Regions from separate parts of the Parageobacillus sp. NEAU-HV-2 genome, predicted to be linked through region 2. Evidence: riboswitches for the same ligand, from Rfam matches in the RefSeq annotation. Region 2 holds a riboswitch; each other region holds the start of a gene.

Region 1 (3,281 bases), on a different contig from region 2:
TTCATCCCTTCTTCTTTAACCGCTCGTTGCAAATCATGCGAGATTTTCATCGAGCAAAACTTTGGTCCGCACATCGAACAAAAATGCGCGACTTTCGCTCCTTCCGCCGGCAATGTTTCATCATGATATTCCCGGGCGCGGTCCGGGTCGAGCGAGAGATTGAATTGATCGTTCCAGCGAAACTCAAAGCGTGCTTTCGATAGCGCATCATCCCGCTGCTGCGCGCCTGGATGTCCTTTTGCCAAATCAGCGGCGTGGGCGGCGATTTTATAAGCGATGACTCCTTCGCGCACGTCGTCTTTGTTCGGCAATCCTAAATGCTCTTTCGGCGTCACATAACAAAGCATGGCCGTTCCGTACGCGCCGATGATCGCCGCGCCAATCGCCGATGTAATATGGTCATATCCCGGCGCGATATCGGTCGTGAGCGGACCTAGCGTATAAAACGGCGCGCCTTTGCAAATTTCCACTTGCTTGTCGACGTTTTCCTTAATTTTATGCATCGGCACATGCCCCGGCCCTTCGATCATCACTTGTACATCATGCTTCCACGCGATTTCCGTCAATTCTCCGAGCGTTTCTAATTCGGCAAACTGCGCTTCGTCATTGGCATCGGCAATCGACCCCGGCCGCAATCCGTCGCCAAGCGATACGGCAATATCGTACGTTTTTAAAATCTCGCATATTTCTTCAAAATGCGTATATAAAAAGTTTTCTTCGTGGTGTGCTAAACACCATTGTGCCATAATCGAGCCGCCGCGTGAAACAATGCCAGTCGTTCGATTGACTGTCATTGGTATGTAACGAAGCAGCACGCCCGCATGAATCGTAAAATAGTCTACCCCTTGTTCCGCTTGTTCGATGAGCGTATCACGGTAAACTTCCCACGTTAAGTCTTCGACGACGCCGTTCACTTTTTCGAGCGCTTGATAAATCGGAACCGTCCCGACAGGTACAGGGGAATTGCGAATAATATATTCTCGTGTCGCATGAATATGTTTTCCCGTCGATAAGTCCATAATCGTGTCTGCTCCCCAGCGCACCGCCCAAAGCATTTTTTCTACTTCTTCTTCAATGGAGGATGTTACTGCGGAATTGCCAATATTCGCGTTAATTTTTACATGAAAACGACTCCCAATAATCATCGGTTCACTTTCCGGATGGTTAATATTCGAAGGAATAATCGCTCTGCCTGCGGCAACTTCCTGGCGCACGATTTCCGGATCTATATTTTCACGAATCGCAACAAATTCCATCTCCGGCGTAATAATCCCTCGTTTTGCGTAATGCATTTGCGTCACAGTTTTTCCTTTTTTTGCGCGCAGCGGTTTTCTCTCGAAAGGCAGAACAATCTCGGATTGTTTCCCATTACGAAATCCGTTATCTTCCGGTTTCACGGGACGACCTTCGTATTCTTCAACATCCTCTCTTTCTAAAATCCATCGTTTTCTTAGCGTCGGCAATCCTTTTTGAATGTCCGGCTGAAAATCAGGATCGGTGTAAGGACCGCTTGTGTCATAAACACGAACAGGTTCATTTTCGATGATTCCTGTTTCCGTCTTTGTCGGACTTAACGTAATTTCTCTCATCGGAACGCGAATATCCGGCCGTGAACCTTCGACGTACACCTTTTTACTGGCAGGAAATTGCATGAAAGATGGGATGTTTTGCATGTAACTTCTCCTCCTTCAAAATAGTAGTGAGGACCTGAAGTTACACCAAAACGCGGGGCAAGATAGGAGAATATATGCGGAAATAAAAATCGGGTTCTCTAAAAGAACCCGATGGAACGCAAATAGCGAAACGTACGCAACAAACACATACACTCCCGCTATCTACTTCCCTACGCTGGCATAACCCAGATCAGGTTCAAAGGGTCAAAGAACTTAAGCGCGTTCTTTTCTCAGTCCAAGCTATTGGACTCCCCTAGTAGATAAGCGACAAAGTTATTTAATTTTCTTAATCTTAACATGTTTATAAAGCAATGTAAACAGTTTTATACCGTAAACCGCTTCAACATCGTTTGCATATCTTCTGCCATTTTGTTTAACGACGAGGCGGACGAAGCAATTTCCTCCATCGATGCCATTTGTTCTTGTGTCGCCGCCGAAATGTTTGCTGCTCCAGAAGAAGATTGTTCCACAATCTCTGTCATGTGCTCAATGGATGCAGCTACCCGTTGCGCGTTTTCCGTCATTTGCCCGATCGATGTGGATACTTGTTCGATTTGGGCATTGACTTCGCTGATAGATTGGCGGATTTGTTCAAACGATTGTCCAGCCGTTTGCGCAACATCGAGCCCTTGCGATACTTCGCTAACTACTGTTTCCATCGATTCAATCGCTTTTTCCGTTTCTTCTTGGATATAGCCGATCAGCTGCGAAATTTGCTGTGCGGACTGAGCAGACTGTTCCGCCAATTTGCGAACTTCATCCGCCACAACGGCGAACCCTTTTCCTTGCTCCCCAGCTCTTGCTGCCTCAATCGCCGCATTTAAGGCAAGCAAATTCGTTTGCGAAGCGATGCCTGTAATCACTTGGGTGATTTGGCCAATTTCGTTCGAACGCTCTCCAAGACCTTTGATAACTTGTCCAAGTGATTGAACATGTTCATAAATAAACTGCATTTGCTCTTCCATTTGCGAAATCGACTGTTTTCCGGATTGCGCTTTTGTCGATGTTTCATTTACGTTCGTTGAGACGTGCTTCGTATTCGTCGCCACTTGCATAAGCGTATCGGAGATATCGTTCATCGCTAACGATGTTTCTTGCACCGTCTTTACTTGCTGTTCCGAACTTAAGGAAATCGTCTCCATTGTTGACGCAATTTGTTCCGCTGCTTTCGTCGTTTGTTCCGCGATGGCTGTTAACTGTCCGGAAAATTGCGCCATCTCATCGGAATGGCGCTGAATGTTGGCGATGACTTCCTGCCACGCTTGGGCCATGTTATTGAGCGAGAGTGCGATCGGCTTTAATTGTCTTACTTCATTCATAGGAACACGTGTGGACAAATCTCCATTTGTCATTTTATCTAAATGATGATTAATAATAGCAATGGGTGCGATAAATCGCCGATAATTCAACATAGCGGAAACGATGCCAAGAATGGCTCCAAATAATACCGTAATCACAAATGTCCACCAAAACGCTGCGCCACGGATGTCATTTCCTAAACATATACCAAGGTTGATTAAAGCGGTACCGGGAATGACAACGAACATCGTGCGTAAAATATAACTATGTAACGACAACCTTCTCCCTCCCCTTTTTTTCTGTATATAA
Region 2 (3,281 bases):
GGATAGATGGGACCGACGCCGATATAATCGGCGCCAGCCGCAACCGCCGCTTGTGCTTCTTGCAAACTATGTGCGGACACTCCGAGAATTTTATCGCCAATTTTTTCGCGGACGATACGCGCGTCTTCATCTTCCTGCCCGATATGCACTCCATCGGCGTCAAGAGCAAGGGCCAATTCGACATCGTCATTGACGATAAACGGAATGCCATGCTCTTGGCAAATGTGCTGCAATTGCTTGGCGAGCTCATATTTTTGTTCGCCAACTAGCGCGCCGCTCCCTTTCTCGCGGAACTGAAAGAGCGTAACGCCGCCCGCAACCGCCTCTGCCAATACTTCTGCCGGCGCTTTTGTGCAGTTTACGCTTCCCATGATAAAATATACTTTTAGTTGTTCCCTCATTGTGTCGCTTGCTATTCGCGCCATTCTGCTCACCTACCGCGCCGTTTTTTCCCGGTACGCCCAATGGTTCGTCGGGCCGTGACCATGACCGATTCCTAATTCATGCTCAATTGCCGCTTGAATAAACAATTTCGCCGTCTGCACTGCTTCCTGTACCGTTTTTCCTTTTGCGAGCTCTGCTGTTATCGCTGCTGCAAACGTACATCCTGTTCCGTGCGTATGTTTTGTTTCGATGCGTTTGCTTGTGAAATAGAAAAATTCCCTGCCGTCATATAATACATCGACCGTTTCTTCCCCATCATCGTCATGGCCGCCTTTAATCACAACATACTTCACTCCTAGTTCATGCAGACGTTTCGCTGCTTCCTTGCGGTCATCCATCGTTCGAATCGTAAGACCGGTTAATGCTTCTGCTTCCGGAATGTTCGGGGTAACCACCATCGCTAGCGGAAGCAAATGCGTTTTTAATGCGCTTACCGCCGCTTCTTGCAACAATGGTGCGCCGCCTTTAGCGATCATGACCGGGTCGACGACGAGACGGTCCCACCCGAATTGCTTCACTTTTGCAGCAACCGCTTCAATAATTTCTGCACTAAACAACATCCCCGTTTTTACTGCATCCGCTCCTAAATCAGTTCCGACGGATTCAATTTGTTGTGCGACCGCTTCCGGTGGCAGCGGGTACACCCCTTGCACCCCAAGCGTATTTTGCGCCGTTACTGCGGTGAGCGCAGACATGCCAAATACACCTAATTCTTGAAATGTTTTTAAATCGGCCTGAATTCCGGCGCCACCACCGCTGTCAGAACCAGCAATCGTCAAAGCTTTATATACCATCATGTTCTCCCCTCTTTATCCTTTTTGTTCGATGCGGCCGTATCGGCCAATCTCTTCCGCTCCGATGCGGGAAAGCGCGTTTAAAAAGGCGATTTGGAAGCTGCCAGGTCCTTGTTCCCCCGCTTCACCCGCCGCGATTTCGGCGGCGACGCCATAGCTGACAAGCGCGGCTGCCGCTGCTTTCAGCACATCTTGTTCCACCGCGGCAAAAGCGCCGATCACAGAGGTCAATAAACAGCCCGTTCCCGTTACTTTCGTGAGCAGCGGATGTCCGTTATGGATAACATATGTTGTCTTGCCGTCTGTGACAACATCGTCTTTTCCCGTGACCGCAACAACCGTTTTTAGCTGTGCCGCCGCTTTTTCCGCCAAGGCAACGACATCGCCACTTCCTTCTCCGGCGTCGACTCCTTTAATCTCCCACGTTTCCCCAATGACATTGGCAATTTCTGCCGCATTGCCGCGAATAACGGACAGTTTGACCGCAGCGGCAATGCGGCGCGCCGTCTCCGTGCGGTATGGCGTCGCCCCGGCGCCGACCGGATCGAAAATAACCGGAACACCGGCTTCGTTTGCCGCTTTTCCGGCAATCAGCATCGCTTCTACTTCTGTTGGATTTAATGTTCCGATATTTAAGACAAGCGCCCCGGCGATTTTCGCCATATCGGCCACTTCCTCTTTCGCGTACGCCATCACCGGCGAGGCGCCAAGCGCCAGCAAGCCGTTGGCGGTAAAATTCGTGACGACAACATTGGTGATGTTATGTACAAGTGGATTAGCTTGTCTCACCTTTTGTAATACACTTGCCGCTTCTTGATTATTCACCATTCCCATCCTCTCCTTTTTTGAGAAAATAAAAAACACTTTGCGCGCAAGCAAAGTGTATAAAGCGGCCCCATCCTCACTTTCCCTGCGCTGGCATTACCCAAACAGGTTCAAACGGTCAACGGCGGAATATAGCCGTACTCTCAGCCTGCTTCCGCAAGCTCCCGCATTGCTATATGGTTGTTCACCAAACAGTCTACTCTTTCTTTTTCGATATTGCAAGCAAAATATTAGGATGGGCGATGATGCGGAATTTCCTGCACTCCTGCCCCCTCAGGAAGCGAAGAAGGCTGGTGCCAACGATGCGGCATTGGCAGATTAAATAAGTCTAAATCGACGATATAGCGGGGCCGCCGTTTCGTTTCTTTATAAATCTTCCCAATATATTCGCCAATCAAACCAAAGGCGATCAGCTGCAGGCCGCCAAGCAGCCAAATCGAGGTGATCAGCGACGTCCAGCCTGTTTGCGTATGGCCGGTAAATTTTAAAACAAGAAAATAGATGCCAAATATTACGCTGACGAAAAAAGATACAAAACCGAGAAGCGAAATCATGCGGATCGGCGTGATGCTGAACGATGTAATCCCATCAAGAGCAAAAGCAATCATTTTCTTCAGCGGATACTTTGTCGTTCCGGCCAGCCGCTCTTTTCGATCATAGTACACCGTTGTCGAACGGAAACCAAGCAGCGGGACGATGCCGCGCAAAAACAGGTTCACTTCTTCAAACCGCTCGAGCGCTTCGACCGCGCGCCGGCTCATTAAACGGTAATCGGCGTGATTATAGACGAGCTCGACCCCCATCGCTTTCATTAATTTATAAAAGCCTTGCGCCGTATGGCGTTTAAAGAACGTATCGGTATCGCGCCGCTTGCGCACCCCATATACAATTTCATAGCCTTCTTGGAATTTTTGGATAAAATCGCGAATGACCGCAATATCATCCTGCAAATCGGCATCAATGGAAACGATGCAGTCCGAACGCGTTTTCGCGGCAAACATTCCCGCCAGCAGCGCGTTTTGATGTCCCGCATTGTGCGCCAGTTTCAGCCCCTTTACTTCCGGATAGCGCAAACTTGCCTTGTAAATGATGTCCCATGTCGCATCGCGGCTCCCATCATCGACAAAAAGGAGCGTGCTGTCAGCGGAAATCAGCTTTTCCGCAACAAGCGCCTCCCGCAGCGCGCGAAGCTGGCGGATCGTTTCTGGCAATACTTCC
Region 3 (3,281 bases), on a different contig from region 2:
GTATACTTGCCGCAAAATTTTCTTCGCGTCAAACGCCGCTTCGGCGATCATCGCTTGGAAAAGATCGGCGTGAACATGGTACGAGCAGCTGGCGGTAACGAAAAAGCCGCCGTCTTTGACCAGCTTCAAGCCGTTTAAGTTAATATCTTTATAGCCGCGCAGCGCTTTCGGAACGGCATGCGCGGATTTTGCGAACGCCGGTGGATCGATGATGACAACATCCCATTGTTTTCCGTCGCGAACCGCTTCGCGCAAATAGTCAAAGGCGTTGGCGACGACAAATTCGACGTTCGTAAAGCCGTTTAAGGCTGCGTTGCGCTTCGCTGTTTCAATCGCGTGTTCGGAAATATCGACCGCGGTGACATGTTTTGCCCCGTATAAGCAGGCGTTCAGCATAAACGAACCGGTATGGGTAAAGCAGTCAAGCACTGTCGTGTTGCTGTCAATGAGCGGTTTAATTGCCGCCCGATTTTGCCGCTGGTCGAAGAAAAATCCTGTCTTTTGTCCATTTTCAATATCGACAATATATTTGACGCCGTTTTCTTCAATGAGCACTTCCGTTTCCGCTTCGCCGTACCAAAAGCCTTTTTCCTGCTCTAGTCCTTCGAGTTCGCGGACGTACACGTCATTGCGCAAATAAATCGCCCGTGGCTGAAACACTTCCAATAAGCCGCGCAAAATCCAGTCTTTTCGTTTTTCCATGCCGAGGGAAAGAATTTGCGCGACAAGCACGTCTTCGTACTTATCCACGATCAGCCCTGGCAAAAAGTCGGCTTCCCCATAAATGGCGCGGCATGAGCGGACGCCGGGAATCATCCGTTCGCGATACGCCCATGCTTGGCGGATGCGCTCGACAAAAAATTGCTCATTTAACTCATCCTCGGGATTTTGCGTCAACACGCGGACAATCATTTGCGATTTTGGATTAATATAGCCTTTGGCTAAAAAGTAGTTCTGATGATTGTATACATCGACGAAATCTCCCGGTGCAAAATCGCCTTCAATATGATCAACTTCGCTTTGAAAAATCCATGGATGACCTTGTTCGAGCCGTTTTTTTCGGTTTCGTTTTAAAAATACTTTCGCCACATTCTCCACTCCAATATGATGTAGTCATTTGCGTTTTTAATAATACCGAATTGCGGGCAAAGACGCAATGAAGACAACGTTTGTCGACATTTGACAGGGTTATTTTTTTGAGATATCGAATAATGATAAACATAGCATAGAAGGAAAAGAGGGATGCCATGATCATTGCGACAACGGATTACATACCGGGAAAACAAGTGAAAGAGTATATCGGGTTTGTCCAAGGCAATACGGTGCAGTCCAAACATATCGGCAAAGATATTATGGCCGGGCTGAAAACGATCGTCGGTGGGGAGATTAAAGCGTATACGGAAATGATGGATGAAGCGAGAAAGATCGCGATTGAACGCATGGTGGAAGAGGCGAGGCGCCAAGGGGCGAACGCGGTGATCGGCGTGCGGATCACAACGGCGGCGATTATGGCGAATACGTCGGAAATTTTGGCATACGGCACGGCAGTGATGGTGGAATAGGAAAAAGGGTTGACAACCATTTTCCAAGTGATATGATAAACTCAAACAAAAAAATTTCATAACGGACGCAATCCACTAGGGGGGCCTTTAGAAAGGCTGAGATCAAAGTGTGCCTTTGAGACCCTTAGAACCTGATCTGGGTAATACCAGCGTAGGGAAGTGGAGCAGCGCAGTCGCGGATCGATATTTTGCTGTAGTTTTGACGACTCGTATGCAACGCCACTTTCTTTACGCCTTTGTAAAGGAAGTGGCGTTTATTTTTTACGAAAAAAGGGGGAGAAGAGGATGTCATTTGCAAAAGAAGTGAGGAAAAAGGCTGACCCGATCTGGCAGGCAAGCTTTCATCACCCGTTTGTCAAAGAATTAGGAGAAGGGACGCTTGATCTCACCCGTTTCCGCTATTATGTGATGCAGGATGCCTATTATTTGCGCCATTTTGCGAGAGTGCAAGCGATCGGGGCGGCGAAGTCTCCAGATCTAGCGACAACCGCAAGGCTGGCGCATCATGCCCAGAGCACATGCGAAGCGGAATTGTCCTTGCATGAGACGTTTGCCGAACTGCTTGGCATTACTGACGAAGAAAAAGCGGCTTTTATCCCGGCGCCAACGGCATACGCCTACACGTCCCATATGTACCGGGCGGCGTATGAAGGGCATTTAGGCGACGTCATTGCCGCGATTTTACCGTGCTACTGGCTTTATTATGAGATTGGCGAAAGATTAAAAGATTGCAAGCCAGACGAGCCGATTTATCAAAAATGGATTGGTACGTATAGTTCTGATTGGTTCCGCAGTTTAGTAGAAGAGCAAATCGCCCGTTTGGATGCGATCGCCGAAGCGGTCACGGAAGCGGACCGCAAGCGGATGGAGCAGCATTTTCTGATCAGCAGTGAGTATGAGTACGAATTTTGGGAAATGGCTTATCGTTTAGAAACATGGCCATCAGCAAGAAAGGAGATGCAAGCGTATGTCCACAACAACTAAAGGATTGAAACTCGCTGATATTTTAACAACGATTGTGATTGCGGTGGTATTCGGCATCATTTATAAAGTGTGGGGACCGTTGTACGACTTTGTGAAAGTGTTTGGCTTTCATCTTGACCAATTGATTTATGGCATGTGGTTTATCGCCGCGTCAGTAGCTTATTTGCTCATTCGCAAGCCAGGAGTTGCCCTGTTGGCGGAAATTGCCGCTTCTTCCGGTGAATTGATCATGGGCTCTGAATGGGGGCTTGAAGTGCTTATTTACGGAGTGATTCAAGGGTTGTTGGCGGAAGCGGTGTTTGCGGCATTTCGTTATAAGAGATTTGACGCATTGGCTGTGTCGCTCGGCGCGATCGGGGCGACCATCGGCTCGCTGGTGATGGATTTTTACAAAGGATACATTGAAGCGCTGGCACCTTGGAACTTGGCGTTATTCTTGATTGCCCGCTTTGTCGGCGCGGTGGTGATTTCCGGATTTTTCGCCGTTTCGCTAGTAAAAGCGTTAGAGAAAACGGGGGTAACGCAAATGTTGCGTCCGGCTTCGAAAGATGATTATGATGCGCTCGATCGCTGAAAAAGGTGGCGGTGAAGCAATGAAACCGATCGTTGCTGTAGAGCGGCTCCGCTTAAAATTTCCAGGCAAAGATACGCTGTTGTTTAAAGATTTATCACTTACCATTTACGAGGGAGAAAAAGTATTGCTGCTCGGTCCGTCCGGGTGCGGCAAATCGACGT

Evidence for each region. A riboswitch is a leader RNA that binds a small molecule or an ion and turns the genes downstream of it on or off. The one in region 2 is predicted to bind thiamine pyrophosphate.
Region 1: another riboswitch for thiamine pyrophosphate. It lies ahead of thiC (phosphomethylpyrimidine synthase ThiC); the one in region 2 lies ahead of thiM (hydroxyethylthiazole kinase).
Region 3: another riboswitch for thiamine pyrophosphate. It lies ahead of tenA (thiaminase II); the one in region 2 lies ahead of thiM (hydroxyethylthiazole kinase).

What each region holds. Positions count from the first base shown of each region.
Region 1 covers NZ_JBXUJJ010000010.1:115,729-119,009, forward strand. Annotated here, with positions in the region: gene thiC (phosphomethylpyrimidine synthase ThiC) at 1-1,673, opposite strand, end outside; TPP riboswitch at 1,824-1,938, opposite strand; gene AC1WMD_RS15300 (methyl-accepting chemotaxis protein) at 1,997-3,250, opposite strand.
Region 2 covers NZ_JBXUJJ010000003.1:253,282-256,562, forward strand. Annotated here, with positions in the region: gene thiE (thiamine phosphate synthase) at 1-425, opposite strand, end outside; gene thiD (bifunctional hydroxymethylpyrimidine kinase/phosphomethylpyrimidine kinase) at 435-1,238, opposite strand; gene thiM (hydroxyethylthiazole kinase) at 1,254-2,066, opposite strand; TPP riboswitch at 2,128-2,241, opposite strand; gene AC1WMD_RS07595 (glycosyltransferase family 2 protein) at 2,294-3,281, opposite strand, start outside.
Region 3 covers NZ_JBXUJJ010000001.1:85,547-88,827, forward strand. Annotated here, with positions in the region: gene AC1WMD_RS00540 (class I SAM-dependent rRNA methyltransferase) at 1-1,089, opposite strand, end outside; gene AC1WMD_RS00545 (YbjQ family protein) at 1,248-1,562, shown strand; TPP riboswitch at 1,630-1,737, shown strand; gene tenA (thiaminase II) at 1,848-2,546, shown strand; gene AC1WMD_RS00555 (ECF transporter S component) at 2,530-3,120, shown strand; partial or broken gene AC1WMD_RS00560 (ABC transporter ATP-binding protein) at 3,215-3,281, shown strand, end outside.